Regions from separate parts of the Aureimonas sp. AU20 genome, predicted to be linked through region 1. Evidence: predicted binding sites of a transcription regulator. Region 1 holds the regulator's gene; each other region holds the start of a gene.
The links. Region 1 encodes LexA, which represses DNA repair genes until DNA is damaged. Its sites were predicted from a motif close to TGTTCNNNNTGTGTTCNG; they were not measured.

Region 1 (5,739 bases):
TGGAACCCGGGACGCTTGGAGTTTTCGAACACGTCGCCAAGCTGCGCCTGCTGATCGGCGATAGGATTCGCGCCGTGATGCCGGACGAGCGCGGCGCGGTCGCGGCGGCGCTCATCAATGGCGAGCGCGCCGGGATTCCCGACGACATCGAAGCCGCCTTGCGAGTGACCGGACTTGCCCATGTCCTGTCGATCTCCGGCTTTCACATGGCGCTGGTGGCGGGAATGACCATGCTGGCGGTGCGCTCAAGCATCGCCGCCTTTCCGTCGCTGGCGCTGCGCTGGCAGGCGCGCAAGATCGCGGCGGTCGCGGCGCTGGGCATCACCGGGTTCTACTTCCTACTGGCGGGTGACAACGCCGCAACCGAGCGATCCTTCGTCATGATCGCGATCATGCTGGGCGCGGTTCTGGTGGATCGACCGGCCCTGACCCTGCGCAATGTTGCGATTGCGGCCATGGTGGTCATGCTGATCTCGCCGCATGCACTGATGACCGCGACCTTCCAGATGTCGTTTGCCGCCACCGCCGCGCTGGTCGGGGCATATGGTGCCTATTCCCGGTGGTCGAAGGGGGTGGGCGACGATCTCTCGCCCTTGCGCACGCTGGCGCTGGTTGTGATCGGCGTGTTCGTGTCGTCTCTGATCGCCGGCGCGGCGACGGCGCCTTATGCGATCTACCACTTTCAGCGGGCCGCGCCCTTCGGCCTTCTCGCCAATGTCCTGGCGACGCCGATCTTCTCGTTCTGGATCATGCCGCTGGCCTTGGCGAGCGTCTGCCTGATGCCGCTCGGCCTTGAAAGCTTGGCGCTTGTGCCCATCGGCTGGGGGCTCGATCTCGTGTTCTGGATGGCAAAGGCGCTGGCCGCTGCCTTTCCAGACTATGGCGTCGGGCAGATCGGCAGCGTCAGCCTCATCTGCTTCACGGTCTGTCTGCTGCTGCTCTCGTTTTGCCAGAGCCATTTTCGATGGGCGGCGGTCGCCCCGCTGGTTCTCGGCCTTCTCCTCGTTCCTGCAGCCTCGCGTCCCGAATTCGTCATATCGGAGGACGCTCGGGACATTGCCGTGATCGGCGAGGATGGCCGGGTGATCGATCTTCGCAAACGCCCGAACCGCTTTGTGCACGATCAATGGAAGCGCGCCTACCAGTTGGCGCCTCTCGGCCGTTCGAAGGACGATCGAAAGACCTTCGAATGCAAGGAGCAGATTTGCCGTGCGAAGACCCGCTCCGGGCTCCGCGTTGCCTGGACCGATCAGTTGGAGAAGCTGGGAGAACTCTGCGACACGGCCGATATCGCCGTGGTCGCCCGCGCGCCTCGCATCGAATCCTGCCGCTCAGGTGCGAAACTTCTGACACTCCGCACACTGCGGCGCACAGGCGCGGTGGCTCTGGAGAGGCAGCGAGGCGGATGGGCGCTGCAGCCGTCCATTCCCCAGGCCTTCGAGGAATGGAACCAGCATCGCTCGGCGCCTTGGCCCGAACGAATGGGAGGCGAGAAGCCGGGCCAGAAAAAGCTGAAAGGCGCGCGGCCGCGCCCTAGTGATAGCGGCGGATCAGACCGACGAGACGACCCTGCACCTTGACCCGTCCCGCTTCCAAGACCCGCGTCTCGTAGGCGGGATTGGCGGCTTCCAACTCGACCATAGTGCCGCGACGACGGAAGCGCTTCAAGGTAGCCTCCTCCTCGTCGATGAGGGCCACGACGATCTCGCCGGCGGTTGCCGTCTCGGCCCGCTGGATCAGCACCGTGTCGCCGTCGAGAATGCCGGCTTCGACCATCGAATCGCCTTTCACCTCCAGAGCGTAATGCTCGCCCTGGCCGAACATCTCGATCGGGAGCGCGATGGAGCGGCTGTTCTGCTGGATTGCGGAAATAGGAACACCCGCAGCGATGCGGCCCATAACGGGAACGGGCATCGAGTCATTGGCAGCGTCCGCCGTCTCGCCGCTTCGCGCGGTGGCAGCCCGCCCCGGAAAGGGCAAAACCTGCCGCTCGATCGTCTCGCCTTGGGAAACCTTCGCGGTAGTTGACGCGGCGACCTGACCTTTACCGGCCATGGAATCGGGAAGCCGAACGACTTCAAGAGCACGGGCTCGGTTGGGAAGGCGGCGGATGAAGCCGCGTTCCTCCAGCGCCGTAATCAACCGGTGGATGCCGGATTTGGATTTCAGGTCCAGCGCTTCCTTCATCTCGTCGAAGGACGGGGGAACGCCGATCGACTGCAGGCGATCATGAATGAAGAGGAGCAATTCATGCTGCTTGCGGGTCAACATCGTTCGTATCCAACCAAAACAAAACCTGAACAAAGCCTATCTGTTCTGTTTGTGTTCTGCAAGGATGCCTGTCAAGCCAATCGCACGAACTCACAGGGATCGCCGGTCTCGCCAGGAGGAGCATAAGGTTGCCTGACGAGAAGCACCTCCGCTAGGGCGAAGACACTGAGGAGCGAGGAGTCCTGCCGATCGAACGGGACGATGCGGGGCTTGCCGTCTGTCTCCCCACTGATTCGGCCACGCATGAACTCGGCACGATGGTCGTTGGCAGAAGCGGGCGCTCCCAATACGCCCCTTTCATAGCCACCGTGCGCCGGGCGCCCGGCCAGCCGTTCGACCAGCGGCCGAAGAAACAATTCGGCGGTGACGAGGCTGGAGGCGGGGTTTCCCGGCAGACCTAGAAACCGCATCTCGCCGAAGCGTCCGGCCATCAGCGGCTTGCCGGGCCGCATGGCGACCTTCCAGAAATCGAGTTCCACTCCACACTCGCGAAAGACCGGCGCGACGAGGTCGTGATCTCCGACCGAGGCGCCGCCGATCGTCACGAAGGCATCCACTTCATCGCGCCTGGCCCGGTCGAGCACGGCGGCAAGCGCCGAGCGGTCGTCCGCGACAATGCCATAGGACAAAGCCTCTCCGCCCGACGCTTCCACCATCGCGGCAATTCCGAATCCGTTGGACGCCACGATCTGCGCCGGGCCGGGGCGCGTGCCGGGCAGAACCAATTCGCTGCCGGTCATCAGAATGGCGACGCGCGGGCGCCGACAAACCTCGACCTCCGCGTGACCGCCGCTCGCCGCCAGCGCGATACTGGCAGGGCGAAAGATCGTGCCGGCCCGGAGAAGCGGCGCACCCTCTCGAAAGTCATTGCCCGCCGGGCGAATATGGCGGCCGGGCGTGACCGGCTCGCGGACGAGCACCGTCTCCGAGTCGGGACGCTCGGTATTCTCCTGGATGACGACGGCATCCGCGCCTTGCGGCGCGGGTGCGCCGGTGAAGATGCGAACCGCCTCGCCAGCACGCAAAATGCCTTCGAACGCCGCGCCGGCGGCCGATTCTCCGATGAGACGCAGTCGCGTTTCACCAGCGCTTAAGTCGCTGGCAAGGACGGCATATCCGTCCATCGCGGAGGCATCAAAAGAAGGCTGGGTCAGGAGGGCCGAGAGATCGCTCGCCAGCCGACGCCCGGCGAGCCTCCGCAGATCCACCCGCTCGGTTTGCACCACCGGCGAGACGTCGAACAGGAGCCGCTCGCGCGCCTCCTCGACCGGCAGCAAACTCAAGCGGCGCTCCAAGTGCCGGAACGGCCGCCCGTCTTCTCCATGAGACGGATCTGGCTGATCGTCATGTCGCGGTCCACCGCCTTCGCCATGTCGTAGATCGTGAGGCAGGCGATGGACACGGCGGTCAGCGCTTCCATTTCGATCCCCGTCTTGCCGGATACCCGGCACGTCGCGGAGACGCGGATGCCGGGCAGGGCCGGTTCGTACTCCAGATCGAGGGAGACCTTCTCCAGCATCAGCGGGTGGCAAAGCGGAATCAGTTCGTGGGTCTTCTTCGCGCCCATGATGCCGGCTATGCGCGCGATCGCGATCACGTCGCCCTTTTTGGCACTGCCCTGCCGAATCATCTCCAGCGTTTCCGCCCGCATCAGGACGAGGCCTTCGGCCCGCGCCGTGCGGACCGTCTCGGGCTTGTCACCGACATCGACCATGCGGGCCGAGCCGTCCGCATCGAGATGAGTCAGCGAAACCTCGCTCATGCCGCTTCCGCCGCTGCGCCGAAGAGCAGCTTGCGAGTGGCCATTTCCACGTCGCTTTGCCGCATCAGGCTCTCGCCGACGAGGAAGGTGCGAATGTTCGCACCGGCGAGGCGCACGCAATCCTCATGCGTCGAGATCGCGCTCTCACCGACGAGGATGCGATCCGCCGGAATGAGCCTGGCGATCCGCTCGCTCGTGGACAGGTCGGTTTCGAACGTGCGCAGATTGCGGTTGTTGATGCCGAAAAGCGGTGAACGCAGCTTGAGCGCGCGTTCGGCCTCGGCCTCGTCATGAACTTCGAGAAGGACGTCCATCCCATGCGCGAAAGCGCTGGCTTCGAGCTCGGCTGCCAGCGCATCGTCCACGGCCGCGAGAATGATGAGGATCGCATCGGCACCCCAGGCGCGCGCTTCCGCGACCTGATAGGTGTCGAACATGAAGTCCTTGCGCAAGGCGGGCAAGGCGGTTGCGTTGCGAGCCTCAGTCAAGAAGCCCGGCGCACCCTGAAAGGACGGTGTGTCCGTCAGCACGCTGAGGCAGGCGGCTCCGCCTCGGTCATAGGACTGGGCAATCGACACGGGATCGAAGTCGGGGCGGATCAGACCCTTGGAAGGACTGGCCTTCTTCACCTCGGCGATCAAGGCAAACTGTCCGTCCGCATGCTTGCGCCGCACCGCCTCGGCGAAGCCGCGCGGGGGCAGACCCACCCGAATGGCGTCTTCAAGGGACGACAGGGAAACCTCGCGCTTCGCCTTGGCGATCTCGTCGCGCTTGTAAGCTTCGATCTTGGTGAGGATATCGCTCAAGCGCCTGCTCTCCGCATGGATTGGGACACCGTGACAAGCCTGGACAACGCGTCTGCGGCAGCGCCCCCTGCCAAGGACATTTGCGCCAGCGCCACGCCCTCTTCAAGGCTCGCGGCCTTGTCCGCGACTACCAGGGCACCCGCCGCGTTCAGAAGCACGATATCGCGATAGGCGCTCGGCTCGTTGGCGAGAACCCGGCGAAGCGCCTCGGCATTGTGCTCGGCATCACCGCCGATCAACTCTGCCATGGGGTGTTCGGGCAGGCCGGCGTCGCCGGCGCGAAGCACGGTCTGCCGAACTTCGCCGTCTTCCAGAACGGCGATCCGCGTTTCACCACAGACCGTCATCTCGTCCAACCCGTCGCCATGCACGACCCAGGCCTTCTCCGCGCCGAGCGCCTTCAGAGCTTCGGCGACGGGAACGACCCACTCGGGCGCGAAGACGCCCAGCAGAAGGCGCTTCACGCCGGCCGGATTGGCCAGGGGGCCAAGGAGATTGAAGATCGTGCGGGTGCCAAGTTCCACACGGCTCGGGCCGACGAAGCGCATCGCCGCGTGGTGGGTCGGTGCGAACATGAAGCCCATGCGGGCCGCCTCAATGACGCGTCCGATCTGATCCGGGCTGAGATCGACATCGACACCCAGTGCCGCCAGGACATCCGCCGAGCCGGAGCGGGACGACAGGGCTCGGTTGCCGTGCTTGGCCACGGTCACGCCGCAACCGGCGACCACGAAGGCCGCGCAAGTCGAGACGTTGAACGTGCCGGACTGATCGCCGCCGGTGCCGACGATGTCGACCGCGTCCGCTGGCGCAACGACCCCAGCCATGTTGGCGCGCATGACATCCACGGCGCCGGCGATCTCATCCACGGCTTCGCCGCGAACCCGTAGCGCCATCAAG
Region 2 (5,739 bases), 850 kb from region 1:
TGCGCACGGCCCCAAAATGAACAAGCTGGATTGACAAGGGAACTGGTCGGCGCCTGACGCTTGTCGGCCGCGGCGGCTTCGCCGGAGCTACGCCGGCCGTTCCGGGCCGCTCCCGCCCTTCGCAAAGGAATTCGACGTTGGATACATCGCGCATTTCGCGGATCGCTCTCTCAGCGGCGCTTGCGGCCTCGATGTTGGCGATCGGCGCGGCCGGAGCGCAGGCGAAGCCGACCAAGCCGGCCCCGGTCGTGGTGTCCAAGGGCCCGATCGAGGTGAACTCGCTGTCGGGCGCCTATCTCGCGGCCAAGCAGGCGCGCGAGAACCGCCAGCCCGACGTTGCCGCCCAATATTACGAAAAGGCGCTGTCGCTCGACCCGACCTCCGAGACACTGCAGCAGGAAGCCATGTTCGCCTATCTGGCGGACGGGCGCTTCGCCGAGGGCGTGAAACTCGCCGCGAAGCTCGCCAACAACGAGGACGTCGGCAAGGTCGCGCATATCGCGCTGGGCCTCGACGCGCTGCGCGCCAGCCGCTTCGACGCCGCGATCAGCCAGCTGAAGCTCGACGACACGAGCGACCTCGACACGCTTCTGGTCGGCCATCTCTCGGCCTGGGCCGAACTTGGCGCCGGGCGCTCCAAGGATGCGCTCGCGCGTGTCAACGCGCTGTCGGGCGCGTCCTGGTTCGCGGTCTTCAACCAGTATCAGACCGGCCTTCTCGCCGGCCTCTCGGGCAATCTGCCCGCCGCGCGCACCGCGCTGAACAGCGTGATCTCCGATCAGGCTTCGGCGCAGACCTCCGTCGATGCCTTCCTCGCCAGCGCCGAAGCGCTCGGGCGGCTGGAAGCGCGCGCCGGCAAGAAGGCCGACGCGCTCGCCGCGATCGACAAGGGCCTGGAGCTCGCGCCGGGTTACGACCCGCTGACGCAGCTGCGCGCCGAAGTCGAGGCCGGCAAGAAGGTGGCGCCGCCGATCGAGAACGCGCAGGACGGGGCGGCCGAGACGCTCTACATCCTCGGACAGGCGATCAACCGGGGAGATGGGCAGGACGTCGCCCTTCTCTACTTCCAGTTCGCCAAGGCCGTGTCGCCGACGGTCGATCCCAAGCTCCTGACCGCTATGGCCGGCGTCGCCGATCGCACGCAGCAGATCGACCTCGCCCTGTCCTACTACGAGCAGATCCCCAAGACCTCGCCCTACCGGCGCACGGCCGAGCTGCAGATGGGCCTCGATCTCTGGCAGTCTGACCGCAAGGACGACGCCAAGACCCATCTTCGCAAGGCCGTCAGCGACTATCCCAACGATCTTCAGGCGCATCTCGCCTTCGCCGACATCCTGTCGGCCGACAAGTCCTTCGCCGAGGCCGTGCCGCTGCTCGACCGCGCGCTGGAGCTCGCGCCCAAGGATTCGTCCACGCTCTGGAACATCCATTTCCAGCGCGGCATCGCCTTCGAGCGGCTGAAGCAGTGGGACAAGGCGGAGCCGGAGTTCAAGAAGGCGCTGGAGCTTTCGCCCGACCAGCCGCAGGTCCTGAACTATCTCGGCTACAGCTGGGTGGACATGAACCGCAACCTCGACGAGGGGCTGCAGATGATCCGCACCGCCGTCGATCTCAGGCCGAACGACGGCTACATCATCGATTCGCTGGGCTGGGCCTATTATCGCCTTGGCCGTTACCCCGACGCGGTGGAGCAGCTGGAGCGCGCCATTCTGCTGACGCCCGCCGATCCGACGATCAACGACCATCTGGGCGATGCCTATTGGCGCGTTGGGCGCACGCGCGAGGCGCGCTTCCAGTGGAACCGCGCGCTGATCGGCGAGCCCAAGCCCGAGCCGAACGTGGTGGAAACCGTCAAGCGCAAGCTGGCCGAGGGACTCGGGCCGGAAGCGCCCACCAAGCCGGGCGAGGTCGCGCCCGACACGGACGCGCAGCGCGCCGCCAACGAGGCGCCGGCAGCCGTCCGCCCGAACTGACGCGCATAACGGTGGACCTTCTGAAGCCATCCGCCCCGGCGCTGCATCGAGCAGCGCTGGCGCCGGCAAAGATCAATCTCGCGCTGCATGTCACAGGGCGGCGCGAGAACGGCTATCACGATCTCGACAGTCTCGTGGTCTTCGCCCGTGACGGGGATCGGCTCGCGCTGGCGCCCTCACACGAGGATCGGCTGACGATCGACGGCCCGTTCGCGAGCGACCTGCCGCTCGATCGGGGCAATCTCGTTCTGCGCGCCTTGGATCTGGCGCGCATCGGTGCCGCAGGCCTCGGCCTCGCGCTCCCTCCCCTCCACATCCATCTGCAAAAGAATCTGCCGCTCGCATCGGGCATTGGTGGCGGCTCGGCGGACGCCGCCGCGCTTCTGCGCATGCTCGGCGCGATCTGGCCCGCCATCCAGCCCGCTCTGGCCACGGAATGCCTCGCGCTCGGCGCGGACGTTCCGATGTGCCTGTCCGGCCGGGCGGCCCGCGTGCGCGGCGTCGGCGAGATCGCGGCCGCCGTCCCGCGCCTGCCGGGCTTCGGTCTCTTGCTGGTCAATTGCGGCGCGCCCGTCTCCACGCCCACCGCCTTCGCCGGGTTGGAGCGGCGCGACAACCCGCCTCTGCCTCCCCTGCACGAGGACGGCTTTATCGACCTCGCCGCCTTGGTCGACTATCTCGCAGGCACGCGCAACGATCTGGAGGCCCCGGCGCGGCACATCGTGCCCGCCATTGCCGCCGTGTGCGACGCCTTGCGCGCAGAAGAGCCGCTGTTTCACCGCATGTCCGGCTCCGGCGCCACCGTCTTCGCCCTGTTCGAGGACGAGGCGCGGGCCGAGCAGGCGGCCGTGCGGCTGCGCGCGCGCCATCCCGGCTGGTGGATCGCCTCCACCGGCGTTGATCCGATCGGAGACCGGCCATGAGCGCCCCTGACCGCCTCTTTCTTCCGCTCGGCATCGCCGTCCTTACCGTGTCCGATACGCGCAAGGCGGGGGATGATCGCTCCGGCGATACGCTGGCCGCGCGCCTCACCGAGGCAGGCCATCGCCTCGCCGCCCGCGCTATCGTGCCGGACGATCGGGACGCCATTCGCAATACGGTGCTCACCTGGTCCAGGGACCCGGAGGTGGACGTCGTCATCACGACGGGCGGCACGGGCTTCACCGGCCGCGACGTGACGCCGGAGGCGCTGGAGCCGATCTTCGAAAAGCGCATGGACGGGTTCTCGGCCGTGTTCCATCGCGTGTCGTTCGAGACGATCGGCGTATCGACCATCCAGTCCCGCGCCACGGGCGGGGTGGTGAACGCGACCTTCGTCTTCGTCCTGCCCGGCTCGCCCGGTGCCTGTCGCGACGCCTGGGACCATATCCTGAAGCCCCAGCTCGACTACCGGCACAAGCCCTGCAACTTCGTCGAGATCATGCCGCGCCTGGACGAACATCTCCGGCGCAAAGGCGGCGCGGCAGCCTGAGGGCCAGCCGTCTCCGCTCCTCCATCGGCTGAGGCAGGGCTAGGCGTTCAATCGTCGCGCTTGCGCAGCCGCTCGCTGGGCAGGCCTTCGGCCGCCTTGCCGATCGCGACTCCCGCAGCCAGACGCTTCGCCAGATGCGCTTTCGGCACCAGCCGCGCGTTGGGCCTTGCGGCGAACCAGCGTCGCCAACCCGCACGATCCCCCACTTGCAGCACGAAGCGGCCGCCTCTCGGCGCCTTCTCACGCAACTGGTTTTCGATGTGATGCGCCGCGCGCTCCGGCCAGTTTCCAGGCAAGCGGCCGCCCGCACGCAGCACCAGCACCCACTCGCCCTTCAGCATCGCGGCCGACTGGCGCAACTCGGCCAGCGAGCGCACCGAGCAGCCCGCATGGTCCGCGACGTCCAGAACATCCTTGCCGTGGGGGTCCACGACCACGACATCGCGTAGCACACCCTCGACCACGCCGGTTACCAGCGAGGACAGGGTCAGGGTCAGTTCCAGCGGGTCTTCGGCATCGAAAACAAGGACGCTCAGCATGGAACCGGCTTAACCGAGCCGAAGCGCGCTGACCAGAGCGGCGCGGATTCGCAATTTTGTTCTTGAAATGTTCTCATATGATGAATAGGACTATGGTCACAACGAGAGCAGCCACAGGGAAGCTTGTCCCATGTCCGAGATCCGCAGCCTCGAGAGAACCGACAGCCTGGGCCTGACCGGCCGCGAAGGCATCGACATGGCGCATCATGTCGTGGCGCAGTCCGGCCTTCGCATCGGCTTCGAGCGTCGGCGCGGCCGCGCGGCGGGCATCAACCCGACGGGCCGCTTCGAGCCCTTCTCGCGCTCTGTCTTCGACGATGGCTGGGCGACGATGGACGAGTTGCCGAGTTTCAAGACCGAGGTGCAGACGGAGATGGCCCGCACGGTCATCACCCGCAACACCTCCCCCGACATTTCCTTCGACCGGTCGGTGAACCCGTATCGCGGCTGCGAGCACGGGTGCATCTACTGCTTCGCCCGGCCGACACACAACTATGTCGGCCTTTCGCCGGGGCTCGATTTCGAGACCAAGCTTTTCGCAAAGCCCAACGCTGCGGAACTCCTGGAGGAAGAGATCGGCCGCGCCGGCTACGAGCCGAAGGCCATCGCGATCGGCACCAACACCGATCCCTACCAGCCGATCGAGCGCGAGCGGCGCATCATGCGCGACATGCTGGAAGTGCTGGAGGCCGCCAACCATCCGGTTGGCATCGTGACGAAGTCGGCCCTTGTGCTGCGCGATCTCGACATTCTTTCGCGAATGGCGGCCAAGGGCCTCGCCAAGGTCGCGATCTCGGTGACGACGCTCGACCGTCGTCTCGCCCGAACCATGGAGCCACGCGCCGCGACGCCCGCCAAGCGTTTGGAAGCGGTTCGCGAACTCACCAAGGCCGGCGTGCCGACCATGGTGATGACCGCGCCGATCATCCCGGGCCTGACGGATTCGGAGATCGAGCGGCTTCTGGAAGCGGCGGCGGAAGCGGGCGCTCGCGAGGTCGGCTACGTTCTTCTGCGCCTGCCGCTGGAGGTCGCACCGCTCTTCAAGGAATGGCTGCTGCAGCACTATCCCGATCGCTACCGGCATGTCCTGTCGCTCCTGCGCTCCATGCGCGGTGGTAAGGACTATGACGCGGAGTGGAACAAGCGGATGACCGGCAAGGGTCCCTACGCCATGCAGATCAAGCATCGGTTCGAAATGGCGGCCCGGCGCTTCGACTTGAACCTTGAGCGCACCCAGTTGCGCACCGACCTGTTCAGGGCGCCCAAGGGCGCTGGCGTCCAGCTGTCGCTGCTCTGAGAGACGACCGAAACCCGCGAGCTGGAAAAGCAGAGACTTTCGTTCGCGGCAGCAAGCGGGCTTTCAGTTGATGCGGGGCGTGTGTCCGCATCAATGACGAAGCTCTAACGGAACCGGATCAGCCAGATCGGTGCTGGCACTATGTCCATTCCGAAGGCACATCAAACCATTCGGGTTCTACCCGCACCAGTTCCGGCGTTTGTCCCCGACGCCGGATCGCTCGCCCGCCGTCCGCACCCGGCTCGCGAGCCTTGAGGAGAATCGGAGAATGCGCGAGTCTCGCCGCACCATGGCTCGCCGTTCCTCCGATTCTCCACCCCTTCCCCCTCGCCCTGCCCGGCGCGCCGAGCCGCATCCCGGCCCGGATTTCGCGCGCGAGGCCGCCCTTCTGCAGAAAGGCGTCCACTGCGTGGCCGGCGTGGACGAGGCCGGGCGCGGTCCGCTCGCCGGACCGGTCGT
Region 3 (5,739 bases), 1.9 Mb from region 1:
GACCTTGGACGAAAAGCTCTGCTTCTCGCTCTACGGCGCCTCCATGGCCGTGGGGCGCACCTACAAGCCGATCCTCGATCGGTTGGGGCTCACATATCCGCAGTATCTCGTGCTCTCGGTTCTGTGGGAGCGGGACGGCATGGGCATCGGCGCCATCGCCGAACGGCTCGATCTGGAGCCGAGCACGGTGACGCCGCTGGTCAAGCGCTTGGAAGCCTCCGGCTTCGTCACGCGCCGCCGCAACCCGGCCGACGAGCGGCAGGTGACGGCGACGCTCACCGAGAGCGGCCGCGCCATGAGCGAGGAAAGCGCCTGTCTCGGCACGGCCCTCGTGTCCGGCTCGGGCCTGACGATGGACCAGTTGACCGCCCTGAACCGCGAGATCCGCGCCTTTCGCGCCGCCCTGGCGCAGTCCATGGCGGAGATGGCGCAGGACGGCTAGCCCGCCTCCGCCCTGAAGGCGGCTCGCTGGGCGCGCGCCTTCGCCTGCCCGGTCTTTGCCTCCTTGCTCTTCGCTTCTTCGTCCCTGCGAAGCCTTCCCTCGTTCCCTTCCTCCCGTCCCTCGGGCCGTCCCGGCCCGTTTCCTTCCCCCTTCCCAAGGAGATTTCCCATGCCTGTCGACGTGATCTACAAGACCAAGGCCACGGCCAATGGCGGCGGCCGCGATGGCGCCGCTCGCTCCGAGGACGGCTCGGTCGACGTCAAGCTCGTGGTTCCCAAGGAAATGGGCGGCCCCGGCGGCGACGGCGCCAACCCCGAGAAGCTTTTTGCCGCCGGCTATTCCGCCTGCTTCCTCGGCGCCATGCGCGCCATCTCGTCCAAGGTCGGCGTCAAGGTTCCGGCCGAGGCGACCGTGACGGCGGAAGTCGGCTTCGGCCCGCGCTCGGAAGGCGGCTACGGCATCACCGCCGATCTCACGATCGACCTGCCGGGCGTCGACCCCGCCGAGGGCGAGAAGCTGATCGCCGCCGCGCACGAGATCTGCCCCTATTCCAACGCCACGCGCGGCAATCTGGACGTGGGCCTGACCCTCGCCTGATCGCCCTTCGCGATCGGGCGCTCGCGCCTGCCGCCGGAATTGCAAGGCCGGGACGGTTCGCCGCCCCGGCCTTTTCGCGTGCCGCTGCTTGAACCCGTTCGCGCGATGGGGCAGACGTCGAGCATGACCGAACCCGAGCCGCTTCTGCGTTCCGTTCTGTTCGTGCCCGCGGCCAATGGCCGGGCGCTGGAAAAGTCACGGACCCTTGCCGCCGACGCTGTGATCTTCGATCTGGAGGATTCCGCGGCTGAAGCGGAGAAGCACGCGGCGCGCGAGCGTCTGCGCGCCCATCTTCTGGAGTGCCCGCCCGGTGGCGCCTTTCGCGTCGTGCGCATCAATCCGCTGGACACGCCCGAGGGCACGGAAGACCTTCTGATGGCGCGCGCCGCCAAGGTGGACGCCGTGCTCCTGCCCAAGGTCGAGACGCCGCGCCGGCTGAGCGAGGCCGACGACGCGCTGGCCGAGATGGACGCGCCCCCGACACTTCGCCTCTGGGCCATGGTGGAAACGCCCAAGGGCGTGCGCCACGCCGCCGACATTGCCGAGACACGCCTGCGCCACCGCCTCGGCGCGCTGGTGGTCGGCCCGAACGATCTGGTGGCCGCCGCCGATCTCCAGCTTTCGCCGGGCCGACCGGAGCTTCTGCCCTGGCTCGGCCCCGTGCTCGTCGCCGGCAAAGCGGCGGGCGTTCCGGTGCTGGATGGGGTCTGGTCGGACCTCGGCGACACGGCGGGCTTCGAGGCCGAGTGCCGTCAGGCGCGCCGCTTCGGCTTTGCCGGCAAGACGCTGATCCACCCCGCGCAGATCGCCGCGGCCGAAGCTGCCTTCTCCCCGGACGCGGAGGAGATCGCGCGCGCCGAACGTCTCGTCGCCGCCTTCGCCGACCCCGCCCATGCCAGGCGCGGCGTCATCCGCCACGAGGGGCGGATGGTGGAGCGCCTGCATCTTCATGCGGCCGAGCACCTCCTCGCCCGCGCCGCCCGCATTCGCGAAAGGACCCATCCATGAAGCTCTACCGCCTGTTGACCGGCGTCGACGACGCCGCCTTCTGCCACAAGGTCTCGCTCGCCCTGTCCAAGGGCTGGGAACTGGCGGGCAGCCCGGCCTATGCGTTCGACGCGGCCGAGGGCGTCATGAAATGCGCCCAGCCCGTCACCAAGCTCGTTGAGGGCAAGGATTATGATCCCTCCATGAAGCTCGGCGAACAATGACCACGCGTGACCCGTTGCGCGAAGCGTTTCTGGCCGGCCTCGAAGGGCTGAGGCGGGGCGCGAAGGCGCTTCCGCTCGGCGCGGACGGTTTGCGGCGCGGCGCCGAGGGGCTTCGGCAGGGCCTGGATGGGCTGGAGCGGGGCACTGAGGGTCTTCGCGAGGGCGCGGAGGGTCTGCGCCGTGGCATGGAGGGCCTGCGCCGGGGTCAGGAGGCTTTGCGCCGCGCCGAGGAGGCCATGCGGCGCCGGGGGCCGAAGGGCTCTTGAAGCGCTGGCTCGGCGCCGGCCTCGCTCTGCTTCTCGCCCTTGCGGCTGTCTTTTCGGGGCTGGCGCTTCTGGCGCTTGTCGTCCCCCGCGCGCCCAGCGTCGGCTTCGCGCCGCCGGGGCCGGGCGAGGCGAGCGTCGTGGTGGTGCTTGCCGCCAATCCCATCCACACCGACATTCTCCTGCCCGCGACCCCCGCGCTTCTCACCCGCTTCGGCTTCCTGGCGCGGGACGGCCTGCCCCTGGACGACCCGCGCGTCGGCGCCATCGCGGTGGGCTGGGGCGGGCGCGCCTTCTATACGCAGACGCCGGAATGGCGCGACCTCTCGCTGGACGCGCTCTGGCGATCCTTCACCTATGACCGCTCGGTGCTCCACCTTTCGCTCGCCCCCGCGCTCGCCGGCACGGAGCCGGGCCTGCGCCCCGTCACCTTGAGCGAGCCGGCCTATGAAGCGCTCCTACGTTTCGTGGAGGCGAGCTTCGAGCCCGACCCCAATTCCGGCGGCGGCCCCTGGCTCCTGCCGGGCTTCGCCTACAGCCCCTATGACCGCTTCTACGAGGCGCGCGGCGGCTTCAACCTCCTGTTCGGCTGCAACACCTGGACCGCCGAGGCCCTGCGCCACGCGGGCCTTCGAACCAGCCTCTGGTCCCCCCTCCCGCCCCTCCTGCTCTGGGGGCTGGATCTCCACGGCGCGCAGAGTGGAGGCTGAGAGCTGTCTATTGAAGTGCCGCCCTCGTTTCGGAAGATAGGCGCGCAGGTGGCCGGCAGTGATGGCACCTAAGCCGGCTTAGTCCGCCTGCGCCTCCAGCGCTTCCATGTCGTCGTCCGACAGGCCGAAATGGTGGCCGATCTCGTGGATCAGGACGTGGGCGACCAGCGTGCCCAGCGATTCCTCGTGCTCGGCCCAATAGTCAAGGATCGGGCGGCGGTAGAGGAGGATGCGGTTCGGCATCTCGCCGGTGGAACTCACCGCCATCGCGGCCACCGGCCGGCCTTCGAACAGGCCGAGAATGTCGAACGGGCTTTCGAGGTTCATCGCCTCCACCACCTCGTCGTCGGGAAAGTCGGCGACATGGAAGCGGATTTCGCCGGACAGGGCGCGAAACTCCGGCGGCAGCGACGCATAGGCGTCCAGCGCCAGCGATTCGATCTCCTCCAGGCTCGGCGCCATGCGCCGGCCCCAGTCCTTGGCCTGATCGAGCTGAGCCATCCCCGTCCTTCCCTGATGTCCGCCCGGCCTTGCCGATGCGGCGGTCCGTGCCCTTCCGCTCTTCGTGACATATCGCACCGTCGCCCGCGAGCCTGCCGCGCTTCACGAAGGCGCGGGGCCGTGCCCTGTCCACATCCCAGCCCTGCAAACGCCTTTTGAGCCCAGTGGTTTTCCACAGGCGGCCGTCAGGAGTGTGGAAGGAAAATAATCCAGACCCCGGCACGATTGACTCGCGGGGAGGCCTCTGGAATCCATAGGAACATAAAGTGAACAGATGCCGTTTCGGACGGTGCCGCTCGGCGGCGAGACAGGCTGTCCGAAGGAGAAGACCATGCTGGCGGCGAAACCGGAAACCGCGTCCCCCGATACGCCGGAGCCCATCCGTTCCTTCCAGAAAAGCTCGATAAAATCAAGACTTGGCCCCTGCGGCGCGTTATCCGACGAGCTGCTGAGCGAGGGAAAAAGCGAGGAGGGAGCACCGGCGCCGATGCCGCGCCTCGGTGATCTGCGCGCGGTGATTCGGCGAATCGAGGATCGCGCGCCGCCACGCTGGAGCGAGCGGGGGACGGGCGATGCGGGGTCCGAACAGGGTGGCGAGGGGGAGGAATTTTGTCCTGCCGTGCCTGTGTGCCCGCTCGGTTTTGCCGAGATCGACGATCGGCTCGGCGGCGGCTTTCCCGAGGCCGGCCTGTCGGAGCTGCGGGTTGAGGCGGTGCGCGATGCCGGGGCGGGCCTTGGCTTCGCGTTGGCGCTGGCCGTGCTGCTCGGCGCCACGGCGCGCCGACCGCTGGTCTGGATCGCGCCGGCCGCGACGCTCACCGATGCCGGCTATCCCTACCGGCCCGGGCTGGCCGGCTTCGGGCTCGACCCGGCCGCGCTCGTCATGGTGCGCGCCCGCCGGCTGGAGGAAGCGCTCTGGGCGGCGGAGGAGGCGGCACGCTCCGGCGCCCCGGCGCTGACGCTGCTCGAAGTGCAGAACAACCCGGCCCAGCTCTCGCTGGAGGGCTCGCGCCGCCTCCATTGGCGCTCGCGCGCCGCCGGGCGGCCGGTGGTGGTGCTGCGCCAAGGCGGCTTTGCCGAATCCACCGCCGCGCCGCTGCGCCTGCGCCTCGCGGCCGGCCCCGCCGCTGACACCCCCCGCAGCGGGGTCGGGCTGGAGGCGCAGCGCCTCGTCGGCGCGCCCGCCTTCACCGTCTCGATCGAGAAATCCCGCGATGGCCGCCTTGGCCAAGTCTGTCTGGAGTGGAACCCCCATGAGCGTCGATTCGAAACGATCCGTCCCGCCGCGCTTTCTCGGCCTGTTCTTTCCACGCCTCCCGACGGACCGGCTGCGCCGGCAGCGGTTCGGCCGCTCATGGCGCCTGGAGAAGGAGGGGCGCCTGGAGCAGGAGGGGCGCGTGGAGAAGGAAGCGTGCGGGACGGCGCCCGCGAGCCGCGCCGCCGCGCATCCTGACGCGGGTTTTCCCCAGCCGCTGCTGACGCCGCGCCTGGGAGCGGGCAACGGCCACCGCCCGCCCGCCGCGCTGCCGCTGGCCACCCTGCGCCCCTCGCAGCGCGAGGTCGTGGAAGGCGCGGAAGGAGAACTCGCCCCGCTCGCGCTGTTCGAGCGCCAGGGCGGGGCGGACCGGCTGGCGGCCTTGTGCGAACTGGCCGCCGGCCTCGGGCTGCGGCCGGGCCTCGGCCTTGCCGAAGCGCGGGCGCGCTTTCCCGAACTGGAACTCTGCGACATGGACCGAGGGGCCGACCGCCAGCTTCTGGAAGCGCTGGCGGACGCGGCCGAGCGCTACACGCCGCTGGTCGCGCGCGACGGGCGGCAGGGCCTCGTGCTCGACATTTCGGGCTGCGCCCATCTCTTCGGCGGCGAGGCGGCCTTGTGCCGCGAAGTGGCGCTGCGCTTCGGGGCGCAGGGCTTCGCGCTCGGCTGGGGCCTCGCCTCGCAGCCCGCGCTTGCCGGCGCCCTGGCGCGCCACCGGCCCGGCGTCAGCGTGGCGGCGGGGGAGGAGGCGTCGGCGGTC

Region 2: the regulator LexA is predicted to act here: its motif matches at 4,041-4,058, upstream of M673_RS15065 (PA0069 family radical SAM protein).
Region 3: the regulator LexA is predicted to act here: its motif matches at 3,980-3,997, upstream of M673_RS02565 (ImuA family protein).

What each region holds. Positions count from the first base shown of each region.
Region 1 covers NZ_CP006367.1:2,457,980-2,463,718, forward strand. Annotated here, with positions in the region: gene M673_RS10930 (ComEC/Rec2 family competence protein) at 1-1,580, shown strand, start outside; gene lexA (transcriptional repressor LexA) at 1,534-2,271, opposite strand; gene M673_RS10940 (molybdopterin molybdotransferase MoeA) at 2,343-3,566, opposite strand; gene moaC (cyclic pyranopterin monophosphate synthase MoaC) at 3,551-4,033, opposite strand; gene trpC (indole-3-glycerol phosphate synthase TrpC) at 4,030-4,839, opposite strand; gene trpD (anthranilate phosphoribosyltransferase) at 4,836-5,739, opposite strand, start outside.
Region 2 covers NZ_CP006367.1:3,312,662-3,318,400, forward strand. Annotated here, with positions in the region: gene M673_RS15045 (tetratricopeptide repeat protein) at 138-1,973, shown strand; gene M673_RS15050 (4-(cytidine 5'-diphospho)-2-C-methyl-D-erythritol kinase) at 1,985-2,896, shown strand; gene moaB (molybdenum cofactor biosynthesis protein B) at 2,893-3,444, shown strand; gene M673_RS15060 (hypothetical protein) at 3,492-3,983, opposite strand; gene M673_RS15065 (PA0069 family radical SAM protein) at 4,180-5,280, shown strand; gene M673_RS15070 (ribonuclease HII) at 5,570-5,739, shown strand, end outside.
Region 3 covers NZ_CP006367.1:568,767-574,505, forward strand. Annotated here, with positions in the region: gene M673_RS02530 (MarR family winged helix-turn-helix transcriptional regulator) at 1-442, shown strand, start outside; gene M673_RS02535 (organic hydroperoxide resistance protein) at 611-1,039, shown strand; gene M673_RS02540 (HpcH/HpaI aldolase/citrate lyase family protein) at 1,163-2,047, shown strand; gene M673_RS02545 (DUF1737 domain-containing protein) at 2,044-2,250, shown strand; gene M673_RS02550 (hypothetical protein) at 2,247-2,516, shown strand; gene M673_RS02555 (TIGR02117 family protein) at 2,513-3,223, shown strand; gene M673_RS02560 (metallopeptidase family protein) at 3,302-3,724, opposite strand; gene M673_RS02565 (ImuA family protein) at 4,212-5,177, shown strand; gene M673_RS24010 (Y-family DNA polymerase) at 5,122-5,739, shown strand, end outside.